3 regions of the Rhodococcus sp. K11/5 genome follow, and region 1 is predicted to be linked to each of the others. Evidence: riboswitches for the same ligand, from Rfam matches in the RefSeq annotation. Region 1 holds a riboswitch; each other region holds the start of a gene.
What was found. Region 1 has a riboswitch for thiamine pyrophosphate ahead of ACY466_RS16300 (3-oxoacyl-ACP reductase). Riboswitches for the same ligand answer to the same signal wherever they lie in the genome.
Positions count from the first base shown of each region.

Region 2: linked by a shared signal. The riboswitch ahead of thiO (glycine oxidase ThiO) and the one ahead of ACY466_RS16300 (3-oxoacyl-ACP reductase) in region 1 are both predicted to bind thiamine pyrophosphate.
Region 3: linked by a shared signal. The riboswitch ahead of ACY466_RS15675 (TenA family protein) and the one ahead of ACY466_RS16300 (3-oxoacyl-ACP reductase) in region 1 are both predicted to bind thiamine pyrophosphate.

Region 1 covers NZ_CM143721.1:3,465,658-3,468,926, forward strand. Annotated here, with positions in the region: gene ACY466_RS16290 (helix-turn-helix domain-containing protein) at 96-353, shown strand; gene ACY466_RS16295 (DUF1801 domain-containing protein) at 456-875, shown strand; gene ACY466_RS16300 (3-oxoacyl-ACP reductase) at 961-1,734, opposite strand; TPP riboswitch at 1,725-1,818, opposite strand; gene ACY466_RS16305 (hypothetical protein) at 1,849-2,517, opposite strand; gene ACY466_RS16310 (hypothetical protein) at 2,514-3,008, opposite strand; gene ACY466_RS16315 (LutC/YkgG family protein) at 3,109-3,269, opposite strand, start outside.
Region 2 covers NZ_CM143721.1:4,014,319-4,017,587, reverse strand. Annotated here, with positions in the region: gene ACY466_RS18775 (NUDIX hydrolase) at 1-509, shown strand, start outside; gene thiE (thiamine phosphate synthase) at 531-1,217, opposite strand; TPP riboswitch at 1,247-1,353, shown strand; gene thiO (glycine oxidase ThiO) at 1,351-2,538, shown strand; gene thiS (sulfur carrier protein ThiS) at 2,535-2,747, shown strand; gene thiG (thiazole synthase) at 2,740-3,269, shown strand, end outside.
Region 3 covers NZ_CM143721.1:3,329,972-3,333,240, forward strand. Annotated here, with positions in the region: gene ACY466_RS15665 (SRPBCC family protein) at 1-329, opposite strand, end outside; gene ACY466_RS15670 (sugar porter family MFS transporter) at 468-1,868, shown strand; TPP riboswitch at 1,939-2,038, shown strand; gene ACY466_RS15675 (TenA family protein) at 2,032-2,745, shown strand; gene ACY466_RS15680 (ABC transporter substrate-binding protein) at 2,742-3,269, shown strand, end outside.

The DNA.
Region 1 (3,269 bases):
CACCTGAGCTTGCAAGGCCAAGCATAAGGAGTGCACTATCCGGAGATGAGCAGTATCGTTCCCTTAAGCCTGCGATCAAAAGCTTTGGAGGCACCATGGCATCCCCTCGACGAACGCGCCGCGACGACGCGGGAGACCTCGCGCGTGCATTCGCCGTCCGTCGTCGCGAACTCGGGATGACCCAATCGGAACTCGCTCTTCTTGCGGGTGTCGGCCGATCGACCGTGCAGACGATCGAAAGCGGCAAGGACACCTCGCAACTCGACGGAATTATCGCCGTTGCGGACGCGCTGGGGTGCGACCTGACCCTTGTTACCCGCGCCGGCACGGTTGTCGATCCGGACGGACGATGACCTCTCCGGGCGATCCCCGCACACGATCCTGAACCAGCTGTCGCGCTGCCGGCGTGATGGCACGGTCCATCCGCGCACCCAGCCCTGTGACAGGATCCGCCCATGTCCGAGATCAAGACCCAGCCGACCGACGCGAGTGTCGACGAGTTCCTCGCCGCCGCGACCCCGGCCCGTCGCCGCGAGGACGGTCTCCGTCTCGCCGAGATCTTCACCGAGGTGACGGGCGCCCAGCCGGTGATGTGGGGTCCATCGATGGTCGGCTACGGCAGCTACCGCTTCGTGTCACCGGCGAACTCGCGCACACGTGGCGACTGGCCCAAGGTCGCCTTCTCACCCCGGAAAACGCAACTGTCGCTGTACGGGCTCAAGGACCTGCCCGAGGGTGCCGCTCTGCTCCCCTCCCTCGGCACCTACACCGAGGGTGCCGGCTGCGTGTACGTCCGCAGACTCGACCAGATCGACCTCGACGTCCTGCGCCGCCTCGTCGCTATCGCGTGGGCGCGGGAGGACGACGCGGGATAAACCTCGACTGACGACTGCGGGTGCCGCCACGCCGCCGCGTGGTGCCCGCACCCGAACAGAAACGCGTTCAGGTGCAGCTGCCGCATCAGTTCTTCACCAATCCGCCGTCGACGACGAGGTTCTGACCGGTCACCGCCCTCGACCAGGGCGACGCGAAGAACAGCACCGCATCCGCGAACTCCGCGGGAGTGGTCACCTGCCGCAGCGGAGTGCTGCCGGCGATCATGTCGAAGACCTCGGGCGGTGTCGCCGAACTCGCGTCCGTCGTCCGCAGCAGGCCGCCGGACACCATGTTCACGGTGATCCCGTCCGGTCCCAGATCGTGCGAGAAGGTACGGGTCAGAGCCAGCAGCGCAGCCTTGGCGGCGGTGTAATCGTGGTACGGAACCACCGGATTCTGCACCAGGTTGGTGCCGATGGTGATGACGCGACCGAACCCCTGCTCACGCATACCGGGAACCGCGGCCTGCGTCGTGTGCAGCGTTCCGGCGACACTGCCGCGCAGTTGGGCGTCGAACGCCGACCATTCGATAACGTCGGCCTTCGCCCGTGCGTCCCCGTCGAACGAGAAGTCGATCAACGCGTTGTTGACGACCGTGGTGATCGACGAACCGAAATACTCACGCGCAGAGGCGAACATCGATTCCACGGCAGGGCGCTCGGTGACGTCGGCGGCTACCGCGAGCACGCGGTCGGGACCGAACTCGGCCTCGATCGCCTGCGCCGCGGACTCACTGCGGTGGTAGTTCACGACCACCCGCGATCCCTGTTCCAGGAACGCTCGGGTGATCGCGGCGCCCAGTCCGCGGGCACCGCCCGTCACGAGCACGATCTGATCGGTGAACGGCAACGCACGCATCTCGACATCCCTCCGCCGGCATGACCCGGACAGGTTCGACGGGTGTGATCTCAGCCGAGCGGTTCGGCACCCCGTGTCGAGATCCATGAGACCACAGGCGAGTGGACGCCGCGCTCAGTAGGTCAGATTCGCCTCCCGCGACATGAGGACGGCGTTGCTGCCCGCCAGGAGGCAGGAGATGCCCTCCTCACGCGAGACACACGACGCGTCGCCGACCGTGAGAATCTCCCCGTACTGCAGGACCGCGGCGTCGGGCGCCGTGTAGATGCCCTGGGTGGTGCAGAAGTGCACCGCCCCGGCGGGTTCGATGCGCGCTGCATACTTGTCGTTCTCCGCGTTGCTGCACGTAGGCCCGTCCACCGGCGCAACACTGGTTACGGCCTGGCAGCCCACCGGCCCGGCCGCGCCGGGAGTCGGATAGATGCCACACGAGATGTTGCCCGACGGGGACTGTAGGAAGTAACCGTCACCGTCGGCTCCGCTGTTACGGAACAACTCCGGGTCGACGGCCACTTCCGCAGACCCCGGACGTGCGGGAGTGGGGTTGCCGTCCGGCACGGTCGATATCTCGGCGCCCGCTGTCTCGTCGGTCCCGCTCGGCTGACCGTCGGGCGCGGCGACAGTGCTCGGCCCGTCGCTGGGGGGCTCCGGCGCCGCGGATGCGGTGGTCGGCGTGCTCCCTGGTGTCGACGCATCGTCACCGATGGTGCACCCGACAAGTGCCAGCGCGGCGAGGACCGACACGCACGCCGCTCGCACGGGCCGTGCCGACGCCCACGTCACGCGGGCACCCGCACCTCGACGGGCGGCGCGGCGACGAAGTGCAGAGATTCCGTGGTGATGGTGACGACGACGCGCCCCGGCCCCGTCACCACGTCGACGACGTTGCCGGTGGTGATCGGCGGCGGGAGCGGGCCCCGGCCCGTGGTTGTCACTCGGGTTGCCGACGTACCACGCTGATTCGTGTCCAGATTGTGCCAGTTGACCTGCGCCACAACCGAGCACGGTGTGCTGAAGTACGAGAACCACGACAGGGACACCAGCGCCGCGCCCGGACGATCGTGTGGCGTGCGCACATTGGTGGTGAGCTGCCCCGTGCACTGAATGCCATTGAACTCACCGAGCGTGTAGGTGTGGCCGGGAACCATCGTGTACTCGGGGTGATCGGCCGACGCTGTTCCGGCCGCCATTCCCGCAACAACGGCGGCGGACGTCAGCACCGCCGCCGCGCGTGCGGCCCATCGTCGGGTGGTCGCACTGGGCTGCTTCGACATTGGACTTGCCTTCCGTCGGGTGCTCGTTCCAGGGAACGTAACAACCCAATCGGCGAATGGCCGTCACCTTTGCATAACGATCGTTTTGATTGCAGCGACGTCAACCGACGATCAGCACATCCAACCGCCGCGGCCCGTGCACACCTTCAACGCGGTTGAGTTCGATGTCGCTCGTCGCGCTCGGTCCACTGACGAACGTCAGCGGCCGCGTCGCGTCCAGTACCGCGAACGCCTGCGGCACCGTGTCCACCACCTGGTCCG
Region 2 (3,269 bases), 550 kb from region 1:
CCGGCGGCGCCAAGGACAGTCACGAGAGCGCGGTCCGCGCCGCCGTCCGAGAAGCGGGCGAGGAGGCCGGAATCGCGGCCGCGCAGGTGATCGTCCGAGCGGAACGGGTCACCGCCGAGGCGGACTCCGGCTGGTCGTACACGACGGTGGTCGCCGACGCGGGCCACGAACTCGACACCGTGCCGAACGGCGAGAGCACCGAACTGCGCTGGGTCGCCGAGGACGAGGTCGGCTCACTTCCGCTGCACCCCGGATTCGCGTCGAGCTGGCCGATGCTGCGGGCCACCACGCTGCGTGCGGTGGTGATCGGCCGGACCGGCCCGGATCCCGGTGGGCGCACCGTCGAGCTTCCGTCGGGCGGATTCGGTTGGGTCGCGGCCGTCGTGTCGGTCGGCACCGAGGCCGACGCACGGGCGGCGGGCAGCGAACCCGACACCGTGGTCGTCAGCGCGGACACCTCCCTCGCGGGCGCCGGGATGACGGTGCTGCATCCCTCGCTCTTCGGCTGAGCGGGTGCGGGACTGCCGGGCTCAGGACAGTCCGGGTAGCGCGGCCTTGAGTTCACGTGCCGCGGCCTCGGGATCGCGCGCCGCGGTGATGGCGCGAACCACGCAGATGCGCGACGCCCCGACCTCGACCGTGCGATGCACGTTGCTCGCGTCGACACCGCCGATGACGAACCACGGGCGCTGCGGCAGCGATTCGGCCACCTCGCGCACCACGTCGAGTCCGGCGGCCGCCCGGTTGGGTTTGGTCGGCGTGGCCCAGACCGGTCCGGTGGCGAAGTAGTCGACTCCGTCCTCGATCTCGGCGAGCGCGGCCTGCGCACGATTCTGCGTCGAGCGGCCGATCACCACGTCGGGTCCGACGATGCGCCGCGCGTAGTGCACCGGCAGGTCGTTCTGGCCGAGGTGGAGCACATCGGCGCCCGCCGCCAGAGCCAGGTCGGCGCGGTCGTTCACCGCGAGCAGCGCCCCGTGGCGGCGGCACGCGGCGGAGAGTACGGCGAGGGCTGCGAGCTCGTCCTTCGCCTCGATGGGGCCGAACTTCTTCTCACCGGCCGACCCCTTGTCGCGGAGCTGAACGATGTCGACGCCGCCGGCCAGAGCCGCGTCGACGAACTTGGCCAGATCGCCGGTGTCGCGGCGGGCGTCGGTGCACAGATACAGGGAAGCGGTGGCGAGGCGCTCGCGCGGAGTGGGTCCCGTGGTCGTCACCTCGCCCACGGTAGTCTGGCTCGCACAGGAACGAACCGCACGGGAGCCCTTCGACGGGCTGAGAGTGGGCCGCGTGCCCAGACCGTAATCACCTGATCCGGGTAATGCCGGCGCAGGGAGGGATGTGTTGTCAGTGCCGGTTTCTTCGGAACAGGTGTCGTCCGCGTCGGGCTCGGTGGCGGTGGTCGGGGCCGGCGTCATCGGTCTGACCGTCGCCCGCGCCGCCGCACTCGCCGGGTGGTCCGTCCGCGTCGTCGACCGGGCCGCGCCGGGTCGCTCGACCGACGGGGCGTCGAGTTGGGTCGCGGGCGGAATGTTGGCCCCGCTGTCCGAGGGCTGGCCCGGTGAGGACGAACTTCTCGAACTCGGCGCCGCCTCGCTGCGCCGGTGGCACGCGCTCGCCGACGATCTGGGGCCGGGAATCGTCACCGCTCGGGGAACCGTGACCCTGGGCTTCGACTCCGCCGATGTCGCCGACCTGCGCACCGTCGCCGAATGGGTCGCCGCCCGCGGGCACGAGGTGGAGCTGTTGTCCCGCGCCGAGCTGCGTGCGTTCGAACCGGCCGTGTCGCCCGGCGCCAGGTCGGGGTTGCACTGCCCCGGGGAGATGTCGGTGGACAACCGTGCCCTTCTCGCCGCGCTCGATCGGTCCTGCCGCGACCTCGGCGTCCGGGTGGACGCGGAGAACGTGACCGACCTCGACGCTCTCGACGCCGATCGCGTCGTCGTCGCGGCCGGGTGGGCCAGTGCACGCCTGCTGCCGAACCTGCCCGTACGCCCGGTCAAGGGGGAGATCCTCCGGCTGCGGACTCGGGCCGGGTCCGCGGCGCCGCCGTCTCGCACGGTGCGGGCGACGGTGAACGGCCGCGCGGTGTACCTGGTTCCGCGTGCCGACGGCATCGTCGTCGGGGCGACGCAGTACGAGCACGGCGACGACACCGCGGTGACCGTCGGCGGCGTGCGAGACCTGTTGGCCGACGCCGAGCGCGTGTTCCCGGCCGTGGGCGACTTCGAGCTGGCCGAGACCGCCGCGGGTCTGCGGCCGGGAAGCCCGGACAACGTGCCACTGATCGGCCGTCTCGACGATCGCGTCGTTGTGGCCACGGGGCACGGTCGAAACGGGGTGCTGCTCGCACCCGTCACCGCCGACGCCGTCGTCGCCGAACTGGCGGGCGAGCCGCTGGCGGAGGCGCGGTGCGCCCTGCCGCAGCGGTTCGCGCAGTTCGCGCAGTGTGCGGCGGATGCTGCAGGAGCCGCGCCACACCGGGCGGGCCACCCGACGAGTACGCGAACCGCCACTATCGAAGGAGTGCGCACATGACCACCACCGGAATCGGTGTCACCGTCAACGGGGAGGACCGGCTGCTCGATCCCGGCACCACCGTGCGGGACCTCCTCGCCCAGCTGGGGCTGCCGGACACCGGCATCGCACTCGCCGTCGACGGCGTCGTGTTCCCGAAGTCGCGGTGGGACGAGGCCGTCGGGCGTGGGTGGACCGTCGAGATCCTGACTGCGGTGCAGGGTGGCTGACGCGGTGCCGGCGGAGGGCGACCGGCTGGTCATCGCGGGGCGCGAACTGTCGTCCCGGCTGGTGATGGGGACCGGTGGAGCCGCGAACCTCGCGGTGCTCGAGAGCGCCCTGGTGGCGTCGGGCACCGAGCTGACGACGGTGGCGATGCGGCGTGTCGACGCCGCGGGTGGCACCGGTGTGCTGGAGTTGTTGCAACGCTTGAAGATCGACGTGCTCCCCAACACGGCGGGGTGTCGCGGCGCCGCCGAGGCGGTGCTCACCGCACAGCTCGCACGCGAGGCGCTGGAGACGGACTGGGTCAAGCTCGAGGTCATCGCCGACGAGCGCACCCTGCTGCCCGACGCGATCGAACTCGTCCGCGCCGCAGAGGAACTCGTGGACGACGGGTTCACGGTGCTGCCGTACACCACCGACGACCCCGTGTTGGCGCGTCGGCTCGAGGACATCGGGTGCGCGGCGGTCATGCCGCTCGGCTCGCCCATCGGCACCGGACTGGGCATCGCGAACCCGCACAACATCGA
Region 3 (3,269 bases), 140 kb from region 1:
ACGGTCAGCCACGTGCGCGAGCCCGACCGGGCCGGTTCGACGCCGTGCTCGAGTGTCAGCCCCGCGCTGGGCGCACCGATCCACGCCCGCCACTTCCACACCTTGCCAGGCTCGTCGACCGCGAGAACCTCGAACGACACCCGGACACCGAGGGGCCCGTGGACCGTGCCGGTCGTGCCTGCCTCCAGACGATCGGTGGACGCGTCGACCCCCATGATCTGCGGAGCCCACACCGGCCACAGCGAGGTGTCCATGTACCGCTCCCAGGCCAGCTCGGCCGACGCGCGGCCCGTTCGCCGCAGTGTTGTTTGCATACGCAGCGGGTTCACCGAATCGACCCTGGACAAACCGGACTCCGACGATGGGAACCGTTTCGGCGACCACGTACCGAGCGTATGGTCCGACGAGATGTTCTGCTTCGCCGTCGACGCCGGGTCGGCGGCCTCTCGATACGTAGGCAGGGAACGATGACGACCCAAGCGTCGAATAATCACACGGCCAAGGCCATCGGCGTGACCGTCGCCGCCGCCGTCGGGGGCTTTCTCTTCGGTTTCGACAGCTCCGTCATCAACGGTGCCGTCGAAGCCATTCAGGGCGAATTCGCCCTCAGCGAGCTCCTCACCGGATTCGCGGTCGCGGTCGCGCTACTGGGATGCGCGGCGGGCGCCTGGTTCGCCGGTGGCCTCGCGGACCGGTGGGGTCGCAAGAAGGTCATGCTGCTCGGCTCGGCCCTATTCGTGATCTCGTCGATCGGATCCGGCTTCGCGTTCAGCGTCCCCGATCTGATGTTCTGGCGAGTTCTCGGCGGGCTCGGCATCGGTATCGCCTCGGTGATCGCCCCGGCCTACATCGCCGAGATCGCCCCCGCACGGATGCGCGGCAGCCTCGCGTCGCTGCAGCAGCTCGCAATCACCATCGGCATCTTCGCGGCCCTGCTGTCCAACGCGGTGCTCGCGAACACGGCGGGCGGCGCGGCCAATAAGTTCTGGTTCGGCATCGAGGCCTGGCGGTGGATGTTCCTCGTCGGCGTCATCCCCGCCCTGGTGTACGGCGTTCTGGCCCTGCTCATTCCGGAATCTCCCCGCTACCTGGTGGGCAAGCACCTCGACGAGGAGGCGGCCGAGGTACTGGCGAACATCACCGGTGAGAAGCACCCGGATCAGCGCATCCACGAGATCCGGCTGACGTTGCGGAAGGAGCAGAAGTCGTCCTTCGCGGACATCCGCGGACCACGCTTCGGACTCCAGCCCCTGGTGTGGGTCGGCATCATCATGGCCGTCCTGCAGCAGTTCGTCGGTATCAACGCGATCTTCTACTACTCGACGACGCTGTGGCAGTCGGTGGGATTCAGCGAGAGTCAGTCGTTCACGACGTCCGTGATCACCTCGATCATCAACGTGGGCATGACCTTCGTGGCCATTCTCTTCGTGGACCGGGTCGGCCGCCGGAACCTGCTCATGGCGGGATCCCTCGGCATGTTCGTGGGTCTGATCATGGCCGCGATCGCCTTCTCCCAGCAGATCGGCACCGGAGACGATGTGTCCCTTCCGGAGCCGTGGGGCGTCGTCGCCCTCATCGGCGCCAACCTCTTCGTGGTGTTCTTCGCGGCGACGTGGGGACCGATCATGTGGGTTCTGCTCGGCGAGATGTTCCCGAACCGAATGCGCGCGATGGCGCTGGGCATCGGCACCGCCGCGAACTGGATCGCCAATTTCACGATCTCGCTGCTGTTCCCGGCGATGACCGAGGCCATCGGCCTGTCCATCGTCTACGGCGGTTTCGCGTTCTTCGCCGTCGTGTCGTTCTTCTTCGTCAAGGCGAAGATTCCGGAGACCAAGGGCATGGAACTCGAGGACATGAAGTTCTGATCCGCTCCCGATTCACGCTCACCGGCCTCCCATCCGCACCGCGGACGGGAGGCCGGTGTTATGTTGAGCACGTTCTGACACGGGGTGCTTCGCCACGACGGCGAGGCTGAGATGACACCCGAGAACCTGATGCAGGTAATTCTGACGAAGGGATGTCACGGCCATGACGCCGTCTTCACCCGGGCACGCCGCTGCCCGTTTCTCCGATCGACTGTGGGAGAGCACCTCCGGGGTGCGCCGACAGATCGACGAACTCGAATTCCTCACCCGCCTGGGTGACGGCACCCTGCCCGTCCCGGTCTTCCGGACGTACATCGAGCAGGACGGTCTCTACCTCGAGGGCTACGCGAAGGCGCTCGCGCTCCTGGCCTCCAAGGCCACCGATCCCGACGCCGGAGCCTTCTGGGCGTCGTCGTCGGCGACGGCGATCACCGCCGAGAAAGAACTGCACGCAACACTTCTCGCCGATCCCGCCCTGGCCGTCGACGTCGACGGACCGATCGAGCACACCCCGGCCTGCCTGGGATACGTCTCGTACCTGACGGCGACGGCCGCCACCGACACCTACGCCGTCGGCGCCGCCGCGGCCCTGCCCTGCTTCTGGATCTACGCGGAAGTAGGCCGCACCCTGGCCGCGTCGGCGCGGGCCGTGCTGGACGCCGATCCGAATCACCCTTTCGCGCGGTGGGTCACCACGTACGACGCCGAGGAGTTCCAGGTCTCCGCGGCCCGCGCCCGCGAGTTGGTCGACGCCGCCGCCGACGCCGCTACCGAGGCCGAGCGCGCCCGCATGGCCACGGCCTTCGCGATCGCGATGCGCTACGAACTGCTGTTCTGGGACACCGCCCTGAACACCGCTCCCTGGCCCGCCTCGTGAGGCGGCTCGCCGGAATTGCCGCGGCTGCCGTCGTTCTCGCCGGCTCGTCGGCGGGATGCGCCACCGCGTCGTCCGACCCGGACACCATCCGTTTCGCCCTGGACTGGACCCCCAACACCAATCACACCGGGTTGTTCGTGGCGCAGCAGCAGGGGTTCTTCGACGACGCCGGGTTGAACGTCGAGGTCCTGCCGTACAACTCCGCGTCGCCGGACACGCTGATCGACTCCGGGAACGCGGAATTCGGGATCAGCTTCCAGAGTTCGTCGACCTTCGCCCGCGCGGCGGGCGCACAGATCACCTCCGTCATGGCCCCACTTCAACACTGGGCCACCGGGATCGGCGTGCGCGCGGACCGCGACGACATCGCGAGCCCGCGTGACCTCGACGGCACCACGTACGCCGGCTTCGGCGACGCCGGTGAGAACGTCACCCTGCAGGAGGTCATCCGGGCCGACGGCGGAACGGGCACGTTCGAGACCGTCGTCCTCGGAACGTCCGCCTACGAGGCCGTCTACTCGGGC